DNA from 2 places in the Streptomyces sp. MK37H genome. Region 1 is predicted to be linked to the other one. Evidence: riboswitches for the same ligand, from Rfam matches in the RefSeq annotation. Region 1 holds a riboswitch; the other holds the start of a gene.
The links. Region 1 has a riboswitch for thiamine pyrophosphate ahead of GWI24_RS11205 (thiamine ABC transporter substrate binding subunit). Riboswitches for the same ligand answer to the same signal wherever they lie in the genome.
Positions count from the first base shown of each region.

Region 2: it holds a riboswitch for thiamine pyrophosphate, as region 1 does, so the genes downstream of both, thiC (phosphomethylpyrimidine synthase ThiC) here and GWI24_RS11205 (thiamine ABC transporter substrate binding subunit) in region 1, are expected to answer to the same signal.

Region 1 covers NZ_JAAAYH010000056.1:5,608-14,724, forward strand. Annotated here, with positions in the region: gene GWI24_RS11190 (LOG family protein) at 1-941, shown strand, start outside; gene GWI24_RS11195 (ABC transporter ATP-binding protein) at 993-2,030, opposite strand; gene GWI24_RS11200 (iron ABC transporter permease) at 2,031-3,644, opposite strand; gene GWI24_RS11205 (thiamine ABC transporter substrate binding subunit) at 3,740-4,813, opposite strand; TPP riboswitch at 4,809-4,913, opposite strand; gene rlmN (23S rRNA (adenine(2503)-C(2))-methyltransferase RlmN) at 4,990-6,096, opposite strand; gene GWI24_RS11215 (GNAT family N-acetyltransferase) at 7,221-7,784, shown strand.
Region 2 covers NZ_JAAAYH010000200.1:163-8,662, forward strand. Annotated here, with positions in the region: partial or broken gene GWI24_RS25435 (LacI family DNA-binding transcriptional regulator) at 1-880, shown strand, start outside; gene GWI24_RS25440 (metallophosphoesterase) at 1,112-2,341, shown strand; gene GWI24_RS25445 (hypothetical protein) at 2,533-3,381, shown strand; gene GWI24_RS25450 (Bro-N domain-containing protein) at 3,501-4,373, shown strand; gene thiC (phosphomethylpyrimidine synthase ThiC) at 4,489-6,258, opposite strand; TPP riboswitch at 6,251-6,368, opposite strand; gene GWI24_RS25460 (YibE/F family protein) at 6,440-7,864, shown strand; gene GWI24_RS25465 (SsgA family sporulation/cell division regulator) at 7,969-8,406, opposite strand.

The sequences.
Region 1 (9,117 bases):
GCCCGATGGAGACCGAGGCGGCGGCGAAGGTCCGGGCCGGGGGCGCGCTGGTGTTCCCGCCGGTACCGGATCTGCCGTTCGATCCGTACCGCGGCACCCTCTACTCCCCCGCGGAGCTCTTCGAGGGCCTCACCGAACACGGTTACGTGCGGACGCCGGACGCGCTCGCCTACGCCTGGTTCCAGCGGACGAAGACCGACGGCGACATCTTCGGCTCGATGCTGCGCTCCATCCACGACGACGCGGTCTCCGACGCGCTCGACGAATTCCTCGTCGGGACGCGGGTGGTGGGCGTCATGGGCGGCCACGCGCTGGAGCGCGGCTCCGACGGATTCGCGGGCGCCGCACGGCTCGGCCGGGCCCTGGCCCGGACCGGCCTCACGGTCGCGACGGGCGGCGGGCCGGGCGCGATGGAGGCCGCGAACCTCGGCGCCTACGCGGCCCCGCACGAGGACGCGGTGCTGGACGAGGCGCTCGAACTGCTCGGCAAGACGCCCTCCTTCCGGCCGTCCATCAGGGCCTGGGCCGAGGCCGCCTTCGCGGTGTGCGAGCGCTGGCCGGACGGCGGGGCGTCGGTCGGCATCCCCACCTGGTTCTACGGGCATGAGCCGCCGAACGCGTTCGCCTCGCACATCGCCAAGTACTTCGCCAACGCCACCCGTGAGGACGGGCTGCTGGCGCGCTCGACCGCCGGCGTGGTCTTCCTGCCGGGCGCCGCCGGGACCGTCCAGGAGATCTTCGACAACGCGACGCCGAACTACTACGAGTCGCGCGGTGAGCCGACCCCGATGGTGCTGGTGGACCGGGACCACTGGACCCGGCGGCTGCCGACCTGGCCGCTGCTCGAAGCGCTCGCGGAGGGACGGTCCATGAAGGCCCGTATCGCTCTGGTGGACTCGGTGGACGAGGCACCCGAGGCGCTGCTCTCGATGCTGGGCTGAGTCGGCGTCAAGGAAGCGCCGAGTACCAGGTGCGGCGAGGGGTCCCCGGCGTCAGGGCTCGGGGTCCAGGAGTACCACGTCGGCCGGGTCGATGGCCGCCCCGACCCTGGCCCCCGCCTCCGGGGCGTCCCGCAGGGCGCAGGACGCCTCCAGATGCGGCGCGGCCTGGTCCGACAGCCGCAGGATGAGCGCCACATGGTCGCCGCGGAAGGTGCGCGCCGCCACGGTGCACGCCAGCCCCTTCTCGGGGTCCGTCAGCCGCACCCCGGCGGGGCGGACCAGCAGCCTGCCGGGGCCCGGCCGGGAGCCGGGCGGCACGGGCAGCTTGCCCCATACGGTGTCGGCGACCTCGCCGTGCACGATCGCCTCGACCACATTGTCGAAGCCGAGGAAGCGGGCGACGAACTCGGTGGCGGGCCGCTGCCACACCTCCAGCGGGGTGCCGGTCTGGGCGATCCGGCCGTTCTCCATCACCACCACCCGGTCCGCGAGCGCGAACGCCTCCCCCTGGTCGTGGGTGACCGCGAGGACGGTGGTGCCCAGCCGTTCGAAGAGCTCGCGGAGCTCCACTACCAGCCGTTCCCGCAGTCCGCGGTCGAGCTGTCCCAGCGGCTCGTCCAGCATCAGCAGCTTGGGCCGCGGGGCCAGGGCGCGGGCGAGCGCCACCCGCTGCTGCTCACCGCCGGAGAGCGAGTCGACGGGGCGGCGCTGGGCGCCCGGCAGCCCCACCAGTTCCAGCAGTTCGGCGACCCGGCGGTCCGCCTCCACGCGGCCCACCTTGCGCATCCGCAGCCCGAAGGCGACGTTGCCACCCACGTCCCGCTGTGGGAACAACTGGTGGTCCTGGAACATCAGCCCCACCCCGCGCCGGTGCGTGGGCACGCCGCTCTGGTCGCGTCCGGCGAGCCACACCCGGCCGGTGTCGGGGCGCTGCAGCCCGGCCACCACACGCAGCATGGTGGACTTGCCGCTTCCGCTCGGCCCCAGCACACAGACCGTCTCATGCTCGGCGACCTCCAGGTCCACGGCGTCCAGCGCGTCGCGCCGGCCGAACCTTACGGTCACCTCGTCCAGTCGCAGCAGCGTCATTCAGAACTCTCCGGAACGGTCGGTACGGATGCGCTCGAGCGCCAGCAGCGATCCGGCGCAGACCAGCATCAGGATCGTGCTCAGGGCCATCGCCTGCCCGTAGGTGAGCTGTCCGGCCCGGCCCAGGAAGCGGGCGATGGCCACCGGGAGGGTCGGATGGTCGGGGCGCGCGATGAAGACCGTCGCCCCGAACTCGCCCAGGGAGACGGCGAACGCGAAGCCCGCCGCGACCGCCACGGCCCGCCCGACCAGCGGCAGGTCCACCTCCCGCCAGACCTTCCACGGTGACGCTCCGAGCACGGCCGCCGCCTCCCGGAGCCGGTGGTCCACCGCCCGCAGCACCGGCAGCATCGTCCGTACGACGAAGGGCACACCCACCAGGGCCTGGGCGAGCGGCACCAGGACCCAGGACGCGCGCAGATCCAGCGGGGGCTCGTCCAGGGCGATCAGGAACCCGAATCCCACGGTGACGGCCGAGGTGCCCAGTGGCAGCATCAGCAGCGCGTCGAAGCCCCGCACCAGCCTGCCCGCCTTACAGGTGAGCGCGGCGGCGGCGAGACCGCCCACGACGAGGGCGAAGGCGGTGGCGACCGCCGCGTACCACAGGGAGTTCCCGACGGCCTCCATGGGAGCCACGAAGAAGGTGCCCCCGCTGTCGGCGGCCGACCGCAGCGCCTCGTAGTAGGTGAAGCCGTAGCCGTCCGGTCCGTTCAGCGAACGCTCCACCAGCACCGCGAGCGGGGTCACGATCAGCAGCGCGACCACCGCCAGCACGCCCCACAGCAGCGCCCACTGGGCCGGGCCCTTCGGGCGGCGCGCGGTGCGGCCCGGGTCGACGAGCCGCAGGGCGCTCTCGCGGCGCCTTACGGTCCACGCGTGCAGGGCCAATACGGCCGCGACCGCGGCGAACTGGACGAGGGTCAGCACCGCGGCCGTGGGGAGGTCGAGCAGCTGCGCGGTCTCCCGGTAGATCGCCACCTCCAGGGTGGCGTAGCGGGGGCCGCCGAGAATCTGGATCACGCCGAAGGAGGTGAAGGTGAACAGGAACACCATCAGCGCGGCGGCGGCCACGGCGGGGGCCAGCGCGGGCAGCGTCACCCGGCGCCAGGCCGACAGCCGGCTCGCGCCGAGCACCCGCGCGGCCTCCTCCTGGCGCGGGTCGAGCTGGGCCCACAGCCCGCCCACGGTCCGGACGACGACCGCGTAGTTGAAGAAGACATGGGCCAGGAGGATCGCCCAGACGGAGGTGTCCAGCCGCACCCCCCACAGCTCGTCCAGCAGCCCGCCCCGGCCGAGCAGGGCCAGGAAGGCCGATCCGGCGACGACGGTCGGCAGGACGAACGGCACGGTCACCACGGCCCGCAGCAGCCCCTTGCCGGGGAAGTCGAAGCGGGCGAAGACATAGGCGCCGGGCAGCGCCACCGCGAGCGTGAGGGCGGTCGACGCGACCGCCTGCCAGCAGGTGAACCACAGGACGTCCAGCGTCGTCGGATCGCTCACCACCTCGGCGATCCGGCCGAACCGCCACCGCCCGTCGACGCGCAGCCCCCGGGTGACGATGGCGGCCACGGGATAGGCGAAGAAGACCGCGAAGAAGGCGAGTGGCACCGCCATCAGGGCGAGCCGGAGCGCGATCGCGCGACGGCCGCCGCCCTCGCCCTTATCGGCCTTACGGTGGCCGTCGGCCGTCTTACGGTTCTCGCGGGGCTCTACAGGACCAGCGAGGACCATGTCTTGACCCACGACTCACGGTTCTTGGCGATCTTCTCCGGCGCCAGGGTGGCCGAGTCGGCGATCCTGACCCCGTATCGGGTGAACAGCTCCGGCAGCTTGGCGTCCTCGCGCGCCGGGTTGACGTACATGTTCAGCGGGACGTCCTCCTGGAACCGCTTGCTCAGCAGGAAGTCCAGCAGCGCCTTGCCGCCCTTGGTGTTGCCCGCGCCGTTCAGCAGCCCGGCGAACTCCACCTGCCGGAAGCAGGTGCCCGTCGCGACCCCGGTGGGGGCCTTCGCTGGCTTTGTCTTGGCATCGGCCACCTCGGCGGGCGGGCTGGACGCGTAGGAGACCACGAGCGGCCGGTCGCCCTTGCCGCCGCCGGCCGAGCCGGAGAACCGGTCGTAATACGCCTGCTCCCAGCCGTCGACGACCTCGAGGCCGTTGGCCCGCAGCTTCTTCCAGTAGCCCTTCCAGCCGTCGTCACCGTACTTCGCGGCCGTGGCGAGGAGGAAGCCAAGACCGGGGGACGAGGTGGCCGCGTTCTCGGTGACCAGGAGGTTCTTGTAGGCGGGCTTGGTCAGATCGTCCAGCGTCCGGGGCGGCGTCAGCTTCTTGTCGGCGAAGTACTTCCGGTCGTAGTTGACGCAGATGTCGCCGAAGTCGACGGGGGTGACGCGGTGCTCGGCCCGGTCGAGCTGAAGGGCCGACGGGACCTTGTCGAGGCCCTTCGCCGTGTAGGGGGTGAACAGCTCGTTGTCGAGCGCGCGGGAGAGGAGCGTGTTGTCGACGCCGAAGAACACATCGCCCTGGGGGTGGCCCTTGGACAGGATCGCCTGGTTGACGGCGGCTCCGGCGTCGCCCCCGGCCTGCACCCGCACCTTGTAGCCGGTCTCCTTGGTGAACTCCTTGAGGACCGCCTTGGAGGCCGCGAACGAGTCATGCGTGACCAGGGTGACCGTCTTGGAATCCGAGCCGCTCTTGGTGTCCTCGCCGCAGCCGACGAGCGCGCTCAGGGCCAGTGAGCCGAGGAGGGCGGCCGAGATGGCGCGCCGAAGCTGGCTGTTCATGGTGATGCTGACTCCCTACGCCGGTATGACCCGGATCAGGTCCGAGGGTCTGCGGCCGTGCCGCACTCTCAGCGCTCTGAGCGCTCCCCTGTCGGAATGTTCACTTGTAGTACGGATATTCACTTCTATGACGATCGCATGATGCGACGATGTCCAGGCACCGTATCAGCCGGTGCTCAGCGCTCCGAAGCCGCCAGCTGCCCGCAGGCCCCGTCGATCTCCTGGCCCCGGGTGTCCCGGACGGTCACCGGCACCCCATGGGCCTCCAGGGCCGCCACGAACGCCTTCTCGTCCTCGGGCCGCGACGCCGTCCACTTGGAGCCCGGCGTCGGGTTGAGCGGGATGAGGTTCACATGCACCCGGTGGCCCTTGAGCAGCCGGCCGAGCAGATCGGCGCGCCACGCCTGGTCGTTGATGTCCTTGATCAGCGCGTACTCGATGGAGATCCGGCGACCGGACTTCTCCGCGTACTCCCACGCGGCGTCCAGGACCTCGCGCACCTTCCACCGGGTGTTGACCGGCACGAGGGTGTCGCGCAGCTCGTCGTCGGGCGCGTGCAGCGACACCGCGAGGCGGCACTTGAACCCCTCGTCCGCGAACCGCAGCATCGCCGGGACGAGACCGACAGTGGAGACGGTGATACCGCGCTGCGACAGGCCGAGGCCGTCGGGCTCGGGGTCGGTGAGCCGGCGGATGGCGCCGACGACGCGGTTGTAGTTGGCCAGCGGCTCGCCCATGCCCATGAAGACGATGTTGGACAGCCGGGCCGGGCCACCGGGGATCTCGCCGTCCCGGAGGGCCCGCATCCCGTCGACGATCTGGTGCACGATCTCGGCGGTGGACAGATTGCGGTCCAGCCCCGCCTGCCCGGTGGCGCAGAACGGGCAGTTCATCCCGCAGCCCGCCTGTGAGCTGATGCACATGGTGACCCGGTCCGGGTAGCGCATCAGAACGGACTCCACGAGCGTCCCGTCGAACAGCCGCCACAGCGTCTTGCGCGTGGTGTCGTCGTCACAGCTGATGTGCCGCACCACGCTCATCAGATCCGGCAGCAGCCCAGCGGCCAGCTTCTCGCGCGCGGCGGCCGGAATGTCGGTCCACTGAGCGGGGTCGTCGGCATAGCGCGCGAAGTAGTGGCGCGACACCTGACCTGCCCGGAAGGGCTTCTCCCCGAGGGCGGCGACGGCCTCCCGGCGCTCGGCGGGCGTGAGGTCGGCAAGATGCCGCGGGGGCTTCTTGGCCCCACGCGGCGCGACGAAGGTGAGTTCTCCGGGCTTAGGCATGGCCGTACCAGTGTCGCAGATCGGATTCCGTGACCTGCGCCCGTCGCCCCGGAGGGTGGTCGTTGACGGTCGTTGTCGGTCGTCTTTGGCCGCCCTCAGACGGCCCCCAGACGGCCCCGCCGTGGCCTCTACAAGGTAAGGACCCCAGGCTTAGCCTGGCCGACGTCTCGCCGGTGAGAGAGGTACTCCTGCGCTGCTGGCTCAATCGCGTACCGCTGCTTGAGCACAGTCGCCACTTCCCGACTGGTCGTGATCAGCGACGGTTTTCAAGACCGGTCGCTCCACAGAACCGGCCCCCGCTCTGACCTGCACATCGACCTTTTCCGTCACCACTGCTGGACTGATCCTGGCCACAGGTTGGCCGCAAGCCTCCGGAACTGCGCAGTGCAGCGCAGCCCCGCCTGCCCTGGCGGAAGGTGGCAGAGAACACGAGATTCGAACACATGGGGGATGTCCCCGCACGCTTTCCAATTCTGCCGGTGTCCGTTCAGGACAGTTCAGACACGTTCAGAGCCTGGAGCTCGCCACTCCGGTCGACGTGGCTGAACGACCGTGAACGGTGGCGGATGAGACTGCAGTTGAGACTGCTGGGAGTGCTCGGTCGCGCTGCTCGCATGCTCAATGCCCTCCAGCCGCTGCAGCACGAAGATTCTCATGACCGCTCTCCCGCCGGACCGATAGCCACCACGACCAGCACGTCAGTCTTCGGTCTGAACCCTCGCGGACTGCGCGGGCCACAACGTTGGCCGCAACTGCTCACAACCGGGCCTTGGTGAGTGCTTGGCTTGCCCGCCCTTTCTCGGCCGCATGGGAAGGGCGCGTGTGGTGCTGATCAGCTCGCCGTGGCAGGACGTTCCCAGTTACTCAGCGCAGCCACCTGCTCCCGCCAGTCCGTGCGCGCGGCCCAGTCAGCGGCCAGAGGGTGGACCCCCTGGCTTGTTGGCGCACCTCGCTGGCTCAGACAGCCTGCAGATCTGAGGTGCGGCTACGAACGCCATGCGCCCATCTCCTGAGGCTGGCACCTTGCCCTGGGGTGAGATTGACGACAACGCCCTCTACCGCCGCGCACACAACCCTTTGTACACTTGAGTAATCACCCATTCACGCTGGGCAATGGAGTTGAAATGTCCACCCGCGTCGATAACGATTTCGATTCGTCATCGATTAGAGATCGAGAGGGGAGAAATCTGCGCCCCTTCAGTCGGCCCGATGTCTCGAAGGCTCTCAAGGCGCTCCAGGAGGCGACCGACCTGTGGGAATATGGAAGCCCATACTGGCAGGTGCCGTCGGAGGCGGACCTACTAGAACTATGTGAGCAAAAATTCAAGCCGGGCAGTTCGAGCAGAATCGACCTCGGAATATTCCTCCCTCACAATGACCCTGTTGGCCAATGCTCTATCCATGCGATTGACTGGAGGAACAGAACCGGCCAGTTGGGTGTTGCTGTCTGGAAAAATTCCGATCGAGGGAAAGGCCTTGGCTCGAACGCCATAAGACATCTCATGCAGTTCAGCTTTGACGATTTAGACATGTTTCGGCTTGAGGCGTTCATTCTTCAAGACAACAAAAAGAGTTTGCATCTTTTCAAGGGTCTCGGATTTCAGCAAGAAGGCATATTGCGAGAAAGATACCTACGGAGGGGGAAAAGAGTTGATGTCGTCGTGTTGGCCAGCATCAGAGATAAGTAGCAGCCAGCCTGTAGTGCTGTCAGCTCTAGGCGCTCAATCTGCCGAATTCCTCGTCCCGCTACTCCATCACGATACTTATGTCATCAAGATTCCGGTACCAAGTGATTGGCGAGTAGCTCGCGATAGCTGGCATCACGGGTACCGCCGCGGCTATTTTCAGCTACCGGTTCTGGCTAAGCCGAGTAGCGGTTTTACGAGTCCCCATAGATTCAACGTATCTGCTGAGAGTTGGCGCTGGCAGCTATCTAAATGGGCCAAGGAAAGCCTTACCCCATATTGGGCACTGTGGGGAAAGCAACATCATTTCGAGCTGGCGGAACATTCGAAAACATCGGCGGCTACAATGAATCTGTCAGGTGGCAGATTTCCTTTAGTGGACGCATTTGTTAGCATGCTGAGTTTCGCCTACTCACAACTACTGCATGCGCCTTTGCCGACCTTCTCTATGATTGATGGCCAGATCACTCTAGGGAATGTTGGTACAGGAATTTCCGCCAAGTTACTGGATGCCTTGTCTACCCTCGAAACGTGCCGCTTAAGGAACCGAGGCAGAGTTCACATTTTTTCTGCCAACGAGGGCTATCATTTAGTAGAATCCGTGACAAGAGAATCGGCGAGTCGCTATGCGTTGGTTCTTTCATCGAGCATGGGCCAAAGGATGGTGACTGTCGACCTATCGAAACCAGAGACAACAAACAGCTGGACTCTTATTCTCAGCGGTAGCACGCGAATCATTGAATTGCTCGGCAACGGACTAGTAGGCCACGCGCCCTGGCATTCTAAATTCTCCAGCAATCCAATTGAGCCATCATCAAACGGGCTCTCCGTTCCCTGCAGGGCATCACTCACTCCATTTTGGCCGCGCACTGTTTCGTCCCGACAAGAACTGTTAAATAGGTGGCAACCCGGTGCCTACCTATGGAATTATCAAGCGCCCACAATAAGCCGATACTTGGCTCTGGTTCTAGGGAGCACCAAAGACTCACTGGACGCGTCGGACGAGATCTGGTTAGATCTCGTGGCTCAAGTCGCTTATGGACGACGCCGGAACGATGAGCAGGCTCTTCTTCGACGCGCAGTGGGAGGATTCTGCGAGTTGACAGGGGCGGCACGCAAGACGGGACTTCTCAGCTGTGCTGACCTTCCAGCAGTTCCCATGCTGGCTCGGTTGGCACATTTGTGCAAGATTTACGCAAGTCGCAGGAGTCTAGTTGGCCGGCCGCAAAATAGCATTATAGGGTCAGCCGAAGTCTTGGCCTCGGGGGCGCGTCATGTGTTAGACGTTTGGAAGTTCATCAGAGATCATGGACAAGCAAGTATCTGGCACCTTATG
Region 2 (8,500 bases), on a different contig from region 1:
CGGCAAGTCCGGCCTCATCGGCCTGACCGTGACCACGTACGGGGATGAACCTTTCACCTTCACCGAGTTCGCCTACTTCGCCGAGATGGCGCGGGCCGCCACCTCCGCCGCGCTGGCCCGCGGCTACGCCCTCGTCATCCTCCCCGCCACCTCCCGCCACGATGTGTGGTCCAACGTCGCCCTCGACGGCACCGTGGTGATCGACCCCTCCGACCACGATCCGGTCGTCACCGAGCTCTTACGACAGGGCATCCCCGTCGTCAGCGACGGCCGCCCCGCCGGCGCCCTCCCCGTCACCGCCTGGGTCGACAACGACCACGAGGCGGCGGTGCTGGGGCTGCTCGACCATCTCGCCGAGGCCGGCGCCCGCCGGATCGGACTGCTCACCGGTACCTCCACCGACACCTACACCCGGCTGTCCACCACGGCGTACCTGCAGTGGTGCGAACGGGTGGGACAGGATCCGGTCTATGAGGCGTACCCGGCCCACGACCCTTGTGCCGGTGCCATCGCCGCCGACCGGCTGCTCGCCCGCCCCGACCGCCCCGACGCGGTCTACGGCCTCTTCGACCCCAACGGCACCGATCTGCTCGCCGCCGCCCGACGCTACGGACTGCGGGTCCCCGACGATCTGCTGCTGGTGTGCTGCAGCGAATCGACCGTCTACCGCACCACCGAGCCGCCCATCACGACCCTCTCACTCAAACCCCGCCGGATCGGCACGGCGGTCGTCCAGTTGCTCATCGACGCCATCGAGGGCCTTGACACCGACCAGCCCGTTGAGCAGGTCATACCCACCGAATTGATGGTGCGGACGTCCTCACAGCGCCGTCCGCCGCGTACGACGGTCAGCGCCCCGCGCAGCCGTGCTGGAGGCTGACCTGAGGGCGACTCAAGGATGACCCGAGGAGGACCTGAGGCCAATGGGCTTCCCCTACTGGGCCAATCCGGGATAAAAGTCCGACGAAGCAGGAGCGAGCTGCGATTGACGGCACCCTGGTGCGTCACAAGCCCTCACGGTCATTCCTATGATGGGCGGACGACACCGCGGACCGCCGTCGACCAGGCAAGGTCCACAAGGTGGCACGGCGGCGTGATGGTGGAGGGGTCGATGACTCAGGGGGCCGGTCTGGAAGCCACGGCAGGGACCACGGCTGCGATCCCTCCTGTGCTCGCGTACGGGGCGCACACCCCGCCCGGCATGGTCGCGCCCGGAGCCGTGCCGCCCGGGTACGCGCCCGGCGCGCCGGGCACCGCCGCGCCCGTGCCGCAGCCCGCGCCCGCGCCCGAGGAGCCCGCGCCCGGCGCACCCGCGCCCGGCGCTCCGGCGCCCGGGGCGCCCGCGCCGGACACACCCACGCCCCTGCCCGCCGAGTACACCCCGACCGAGCGGCTCCCGGTCCTGGGCCCGGGCCACACCATCCCGGACACCCCACTCGTCCCGCCGCAGGACCGCCCCACCGTGGCGCTCGCCCCGGTGCCCGAGCCCGAGGACGGCCCGCTGGCCCAGGACGAGGGCCCCGGTCCGCTGTACGTCGTGGGCGATGTCCACGGCTACCACGAGGAGCTGCGCGAGGCGCTCGCCGCCGAGGGTCTGATCGACGCCAAGGGCAACTGGTCCGCGGGGAACGCCCGGTTGTGGTTCCTCGGTGACTTCACCGACCGCGGCCCGGACGGCATCGGCGTCATCGACCTGGTCATGCAGCTCTCCGCCGAGGCCGCCGCCGCGGGCGGCTACTGCAAGGCGCTGATGGGCAATCACGAGCTGTTGCTCATCGGCGCCAAGCGGTTCGGCGACACGCCGGTCAACTCCGGTGCCGGGACGGCCTCCTTCCAGGCGGCCTGGCTGCTCAACGGCGGCCAGCGCAGCGACATGGAGCGGCTCGAGGACCACCACCTCCAGTGGATGTCCCGGCTGGACGCGATGGCGGAGGAGGACGACCATCTGCTGGTCCACTCCGACACCACCGCCTATCTGGAGTACGGCGACTCGATCGAGGCCGTCAACGACACCGTCACCGAGACGCTGCAGCGCAGCGACGCCGACGAGTGCTGGGACCTGTTCCGCAAATTCACCAAGCGGTTCGCCTTCCGCGACGAGGACGCCGGGCCCACGGCGGCGCGTGAATTGCTCGACACCTACGGCGGGGAGCGCATCGTCCACGGCCACAGCCCCATCCCGTATCTGCTCGGCGAGGTCGGCTCCGAGGACGGCGAGGACGGCGGCGCGCCCGCGGTCGAGGGCCCGCATGTCTACGCGGACAATCTCGCGGTGGCCATGGACGGCGGCATCACGATGGCCGGAAAACTGCTGGTCGTTCAACTTCCCCTGGCGAACTGAGGATTCAGCGGACGCTGTCCGGGGCAGATAGAGGGTTTCACCGACGCGGGAGCAATTCGGGAAACTTACTGTCACCCCGCGCCGGATCGGCTCTACCATCGGCTTATCCGTCGCAGGCTCTCCTCCGTTTCCGCCCGACTGCCCGGCGAAAGCCGGTCGTCACGGCCCTACGGAGCATCGGGGGATGCACCATGAAAAGCGCTCCGCACCTGCTGACCGAGGACCGCCCGGAGTTCGAGCGGGTTCTCGACGAGGCACTGCGCACCGCGGACCGTCGCCCGGACCTCAGCGGTCTCGGGCAGCGGCTCACTGCCGAGCAGCTGCGCACGATGGCGCTCGGGGCATCGGCCGCGATAGCGGCATGCGCGGCCGACGAGTACCGGACCTACCGCGAGACGCGCGCCAAACTGCGCGAGCCCGCCCCGCTCTTCCCGCTCGCCGGGGACGTGGGCGAGCGCGAGCAGCCGGACGGCACGGTGGGGCTCGCCGGTGCGATGCAGGACGCTGCGGGGGCGGGGCTCGTCGCCATGCTCGCGGTGCTGGCCCCGGTGCTCGCCGGCACCGCCGCGATCATCTTCCTCATCGTCGGCTACGTCCTCAACGTCCTCGACCCGGCCCCGTCCATCGCCCAGCCGATGGTCACCGCGGGCTGGTTCTTCGCCGCGCTGACCGCCGCGGCCATCCTGATCGCCGCCGTCGGACTGCTTCTGACCGCGCTGCGCAACGGCTCCAGCGCGATCCGCGGCGAGGCGCGCAGCGAGCGGCTGGAGGAGGTGGACCGCGCCAGAGAGATCTGGCGCGATGCCCTGCTGGAGCGCGGCATCCTGCCGTTCCTCCGCGAGGCCCTGGCCAACCCCTCGGCCCCGTCGCCCTCCGCGTACGTCCCGATCAACCCCGAGGCGGTCAGCCGCACCCCGCACCTCGGCTACAGCCGCCCCGGCTTCAGCACCGACGGCGAAGGCCCCAAGGCCCGCCCCCGCTACAGCAGCCCGGACTACACCAGCCCCGACTACGGCGGGCCGGAGCACCAGCCGGACTAGCACTGGTGGGCGATTCGCCATCAGATTGATCGATTTCCCTCCGATCGAGCGAACTTCCGCCTATTCGGGGGAATTGATGGGCGGTGAGGTTTAGCGTCCGTCGGTGGAGGTGATGCGCGATGCGCAAACACGACACACCGCCGGGCCCATCCGCCCGGCACGACGCCATGGACGTCAACGACTTCGTCTACGCGGCCACGGGGGCCCGGCTGCGCCGACTGACCATGCCGGACGGCGAACACTGGTTCCCGACGGTCGACGTCTGTGCGGAACTTGGCCACACCAACCCCCGAAAGGCGTTGGCAGATCATGTGCAAGCTGGCGGAAAGTCTACGCTTGAGAACGTAACCTCACGTTACGGTCTCAGCATTCCCGCAGGTAGGGAGTGGCGTCGAGACTTGCATCTGGTGAATCTGCAAGGCCTGATTCAGCTGGTGAACGGCTGCACCAAGCCCGCGTGCCTGCCCTTCAAACAGTGGGTCTCAAGGGTGATCGCCACCGTCCAACGCGAGGGCTCATACGCGCTGGAGGTCTCCGAGGTCTCCCGCCCCACTCCACCGAGCGAGCTCATGGACGCGATCGTCCGACTGGAGATGCGGACCGAACGCTTCCATACGGAGGTACTGGATTCCCTGCACCGGTCCGAGCAGGCATGGTCACAGATCCTCGACGCTCTGGGCTGCCGACCGGGCGCAGAGCCCGAGGCAGACAAGCGGGAGCTGAGGCTCAGGACGGAGGACCTGTTCGCACAGTGGAAGGCCCGGCTGAGCATCACCGAGGATGTGTGGGCGGTAGCCGTCTACATCCTTCCCACGCTGGCGGAAGCCGGCCGGGTCGGCCACTCACTGGAAACGCTCGCGGAGAAGACGGGGCTCACCCGGCAGCGGGTGCACGCCTGTCTGCGGTTTCTGCAGAAGCACCGCTGCATCCGCCAGCAAGGTGTGACGGACAGCGGTCATCCGGTCTATGTGGCTGAGCTCCCGCCCGCTTAGTCGCACGGAAAGGGTCCGAAGTCGCAATTCGAAGTTGCGGCTTCGGACCCACCCGCAGGATAGCGCCCGGCTGTCCCGTCCGGGGCCGGTTCGGGCGACTCCCTGCATCCGGCTCTCAGTCCGCGATCGGCAGATACACGCGGTTGCCCGCCTCCGCGAACTCCTTGGACTTCTGGAGCATCCCGGCCTCGATCTCCTCGGGCGTCGCGTCGGCGTCGCCGCCGAACTGCTCTGTGATGCTTCTGCTAATTTTCATCGAGCAGAACTTCGGCCCGCACATCGAGCAGAAGTGTGCCGTCTTGGCCGGTTCCGCCGGGAGGGTCTCGTCGTGGAAGGAGCGGGCCGTGTCCGGGTCGAGGGCCAGGTTGAACTGGTCCTCCCAGCGGAATTCGAAGCGCGCGTCGGAGAGCGCGTCGTCCCATGCCTGGGCGTCCGGATGCCCCTTGGCCAGGTCGGCCGCGTGGGCGGCGATCTTGTAGGTGATCACGCCGGTCTTGACGTCATCGCGGTCCGGCAGGCCCAGGTGCTCCTTGGGGGTGACGTAGCAGAGCATCGCCGTGCCCCACCAGGCGATCATCGCGGCGCCGATGCCCGAGGTGATGTGGTCGTAGGCGGGGGCGATATCGGTGGTGAGAGGGCCCAGGGTGTAGAAGGGGGCCTCCTCACAGACCTCCTGCTGGAGGTCGATGTTCTCCTTGATCTTGTGCATCGGGACATGGCCCGGGCCCTCGATCATCGTCTGGACGCCGCGCTCCTTGGCGATCCGGTTGAGCTCGCCGAGGGTGCGCAACTCCGCGAACTGCGCCTCGTCGTTGGCGTCGGCGATCGACCCCGGACGCAGTCCGTCGCCCAGCGAGTAGGTGACGTCGTACGCCGCGAGGATCTCGCACAGCTCCTCGAAGTGGGTGTAGAGGAAGGACTCCTGGTGGTGGGCGAGGCACCACGCCGCCATGATGGAGCCGCCGCGGGAGACGATGCCGGTCTTGCGGCGGGCGGTCAGCGGGACGTACGGCAGCCGGACGCCGGCGTGGACGGTCATGTAGTCGACGCCCTGTTCGGCCTGTTCGATGACCGTGTCCTTGTAGATCTCCCAGGTCAGCTCCTCGGCCTTGCCGTCGACCTTCTCCAGCGCCTGATAGAGCGGCACTGTGCCGATGGGTACCGGGGAGTTGCGCAGCACCCATTCGCGGGTGGTGTGGATGTTGCGGCCGGTCGAGAGGTCCATGACCGTGTCGGCGCCCCAGCGGGTCGCCCAGGTCATCTTCTCGACCTCCTCCTCGATGGAGGAGGTGACGGCGGAGTTGCCGATGTTGGCGTTGACCTTCACCAGGAACCGCTTGCCGATGATCATCGGCTCGATCTCCGGGTGGTTCACATTGGCCGGGAGGACGGCGCGGCCGGCCGCGATCTCCTCCCGGACCACCTCGGGGGAGACATTCTCGCGGATCGCCACGTACTCCATCTCCGCCGTGATCTCGCCCTGCCGCGCATAGGCGAGTTGGGTCACGGGGGCGCCCGGGCGGCCGCGCCGCGGCTGGCGCGGACGGCCGGGGAAGACCGCGTCGAGGTTGCGCAGTCCCCCGCGGGGCGCGGTGTGCTTGATCCCGTCGTCCCCGGGGCGGACGGGACGGCCCGCGTACTCCTCGGTGTCGCCGCGGGCGACGATCCAGTTCTGCCGCAGCGGCGCCAGGCCGCGGCGGACATCCGTCTCGATGGTGGGGTCGGTGTACGGGCCGGAGGTGTCGTACAGCGTCACATCCTGGCCGTTGGTGAGGTGCACGCGGCGGACCGGGACCTGGAGGTCCGGGCGCGAACCCGTGACATATCCCTTATGCCAGCCGAATTCGGCCGTCTCGGCGCGCGATGGTGCATTCTGCTGAGTCATGAGACCCACTCCCTACGCCGGCATTACCCGGTAACAGGTTCAGCGGTCGGCGCAGCCGTCAGCGTCAGCGCCCTCTCAGCCCGGTGCTCCGAGCTCCCGCGATTGCAAAGGTTCGTCACCACGCTAACGGTTTATCCACAGCGCTGAACAGGGGGCCCACGTGTCCTGCGATGATGCGACCGTGACCGCCATCCAGCAGGACCACCCGCCCGAGCAGCCCCACCTCTCCGATCAGGCGCAGGGCCACGGCCACGGCCACTCCCACGGCCATGGCCCCGCCACCCCTGTCTCCGCGCGCCTCCGCAAGATCATCGCGGCGGTGCTCATCCCCTTCACCGTCGCCGTCGTGGCCGGTCTGATCGTGCTCTGGCCGGGCGGCACGCCCGACCACAAGGCGCAGGGCCGCAGCGGTCTCGGCTTCGACCAGACGACCGTGGCCGGACGGGTGGTGAAGGTCGAGGAGGTGAACTGCGCCGATGTGAACGCCCAGCCGCAGGCGCCCACCGAGCCCGGCCAGGACGGCGCCGCCCAGAACGGCGCCCCTGGCCAGGGCGGGAAGAAGAGCGTCTGCGAGAAGGCCACGATCGAGGTCACCTCGGGCAAGGACAAGGGCCGCACCTTCCCCGAAATCGTCCAGCCCAACGCCTCGCGTCACTTCAGCGCCGGGCAGGAGCTCAAGCTGGCGTACGCGCCCAAGGCGCCCAAGGAACTGCAGTACTCCGTGTCCGACGTCGACCGGTCGATGCCGATGGCGCTGCTGGCGGGGCTGTTCGCGCTCGCGGTCGTGGTGGTGGGGCGGCTGCGCGGGGTGTTCGCGCTGGTGGCGCTGGCGATCAGCTTCGGGGTGCTGACGCTGTTCATCCTCCCGGCGATACTTCAGGGTTCCAATCCGCTGGTGGTCGCGGTCGTCGGGGGCAGCGCGATCATGCTTCTCGCGCTGTACATGTGCCATGGGCTGACGGCGCGTACGTCGGTCGCCGTGCTCGGCACACTGGTGTCACTGCTGCTGATCGGGGTGCTGGGCTCGCTGTTCATCGGCTGGGCGAGCCTGACCGGTAACACGGACGACCAGACCGGGCTGGTGCACGGCCTCTATCCGAACATCGAGATACGGGGGTTGCTGCTCGCGGGCGTGATCATCGGCTCGCTGGGCGTGCTGGACGATGTGACGGTCACCCAGACCTCGGCGGTGTGGGAGCTGAGGGACGCGGACCCGACCACGTCCCGGCGCAAGCTCTACGGGGCGGCGATGCGGATCGGGCGGGACCACATCGCCTCCGTCGTGAACACCCTGGTGCTGGCGTACGCGGGCGCGTCGCTTCCGCTGCTGCTGCTGTTCTCCGTCGCGGACAGCGGGGTGGGCACGGTCGCCACGAGCGAGATCGTCGCGGAGGAGATCGTACGGACGCTGGTGGGCAGCATCGGGCTCGTCGCCTCGGTGCCGGTGACCACCGCGCTGGCCGTGCTCGTGGTCTCCGCGGACCGCACCCCGGCGGCGGACGGCGGCGTGGAGCGGGTGGCCGACGCGGGCGGCGCCCAGACGGCCCAGGCGGCCCGGACCGGCCGGGGCGGACGCGGGCGGCGCCGCCGGGCGAAGGGGCGCTGATACGACGGGGCGCTGAGGCCACGGGGCCCTGAGGCCACGGGCACGCTGCCCGTCAGCTCGGCCACGGCACAACACTGAGCCTCGGCCCGCCGCGCATCCGGCTCTCAGCCCGCGTACCGGTCCTCGGCCAGGATGCGGTGGAGTTCGGCGTCGAGATCGCCGACCGGGTCACAGGCCGCCGGCTCCTGGCCGAAAGGCACCACCCGGTCCGTCCGGTCGAGGAAGGCCACCAGGGGAGCGGCCCCGGCCCGGAACAGGGCCCGTTCACAACCCACTTGGAGCCTGATGAAGACGTCCGAAAGCCCCTCGGGGGAGGCGGGGGCGATTCGCACATCCCCCTCGCCGGTGGGTTTGCTCAACCCGTCCAGCAGCAGCTCCCGCGCGAAGGCCCAGCTCACCGGCGCGTCGCCGGGCAAATGGAAGGTGATCTCGACGGCATAGGGGTCGCTGCTGTCGTAGGACAGCTCGACCGGGATCCGGAAGGAGAGATCCTGCGAGACCAGGAAGGTCATCGTCACTTCCGCCTGAACCGTGTCACGCATCTCACGCATCGTTCGCCGCCCCGGGTTGTTTGCGCTTCGCCGACTCTGGAGCGTAGCGACTCGATTGCGGTGCGGAGTCGGTTTGCCTCGTGTG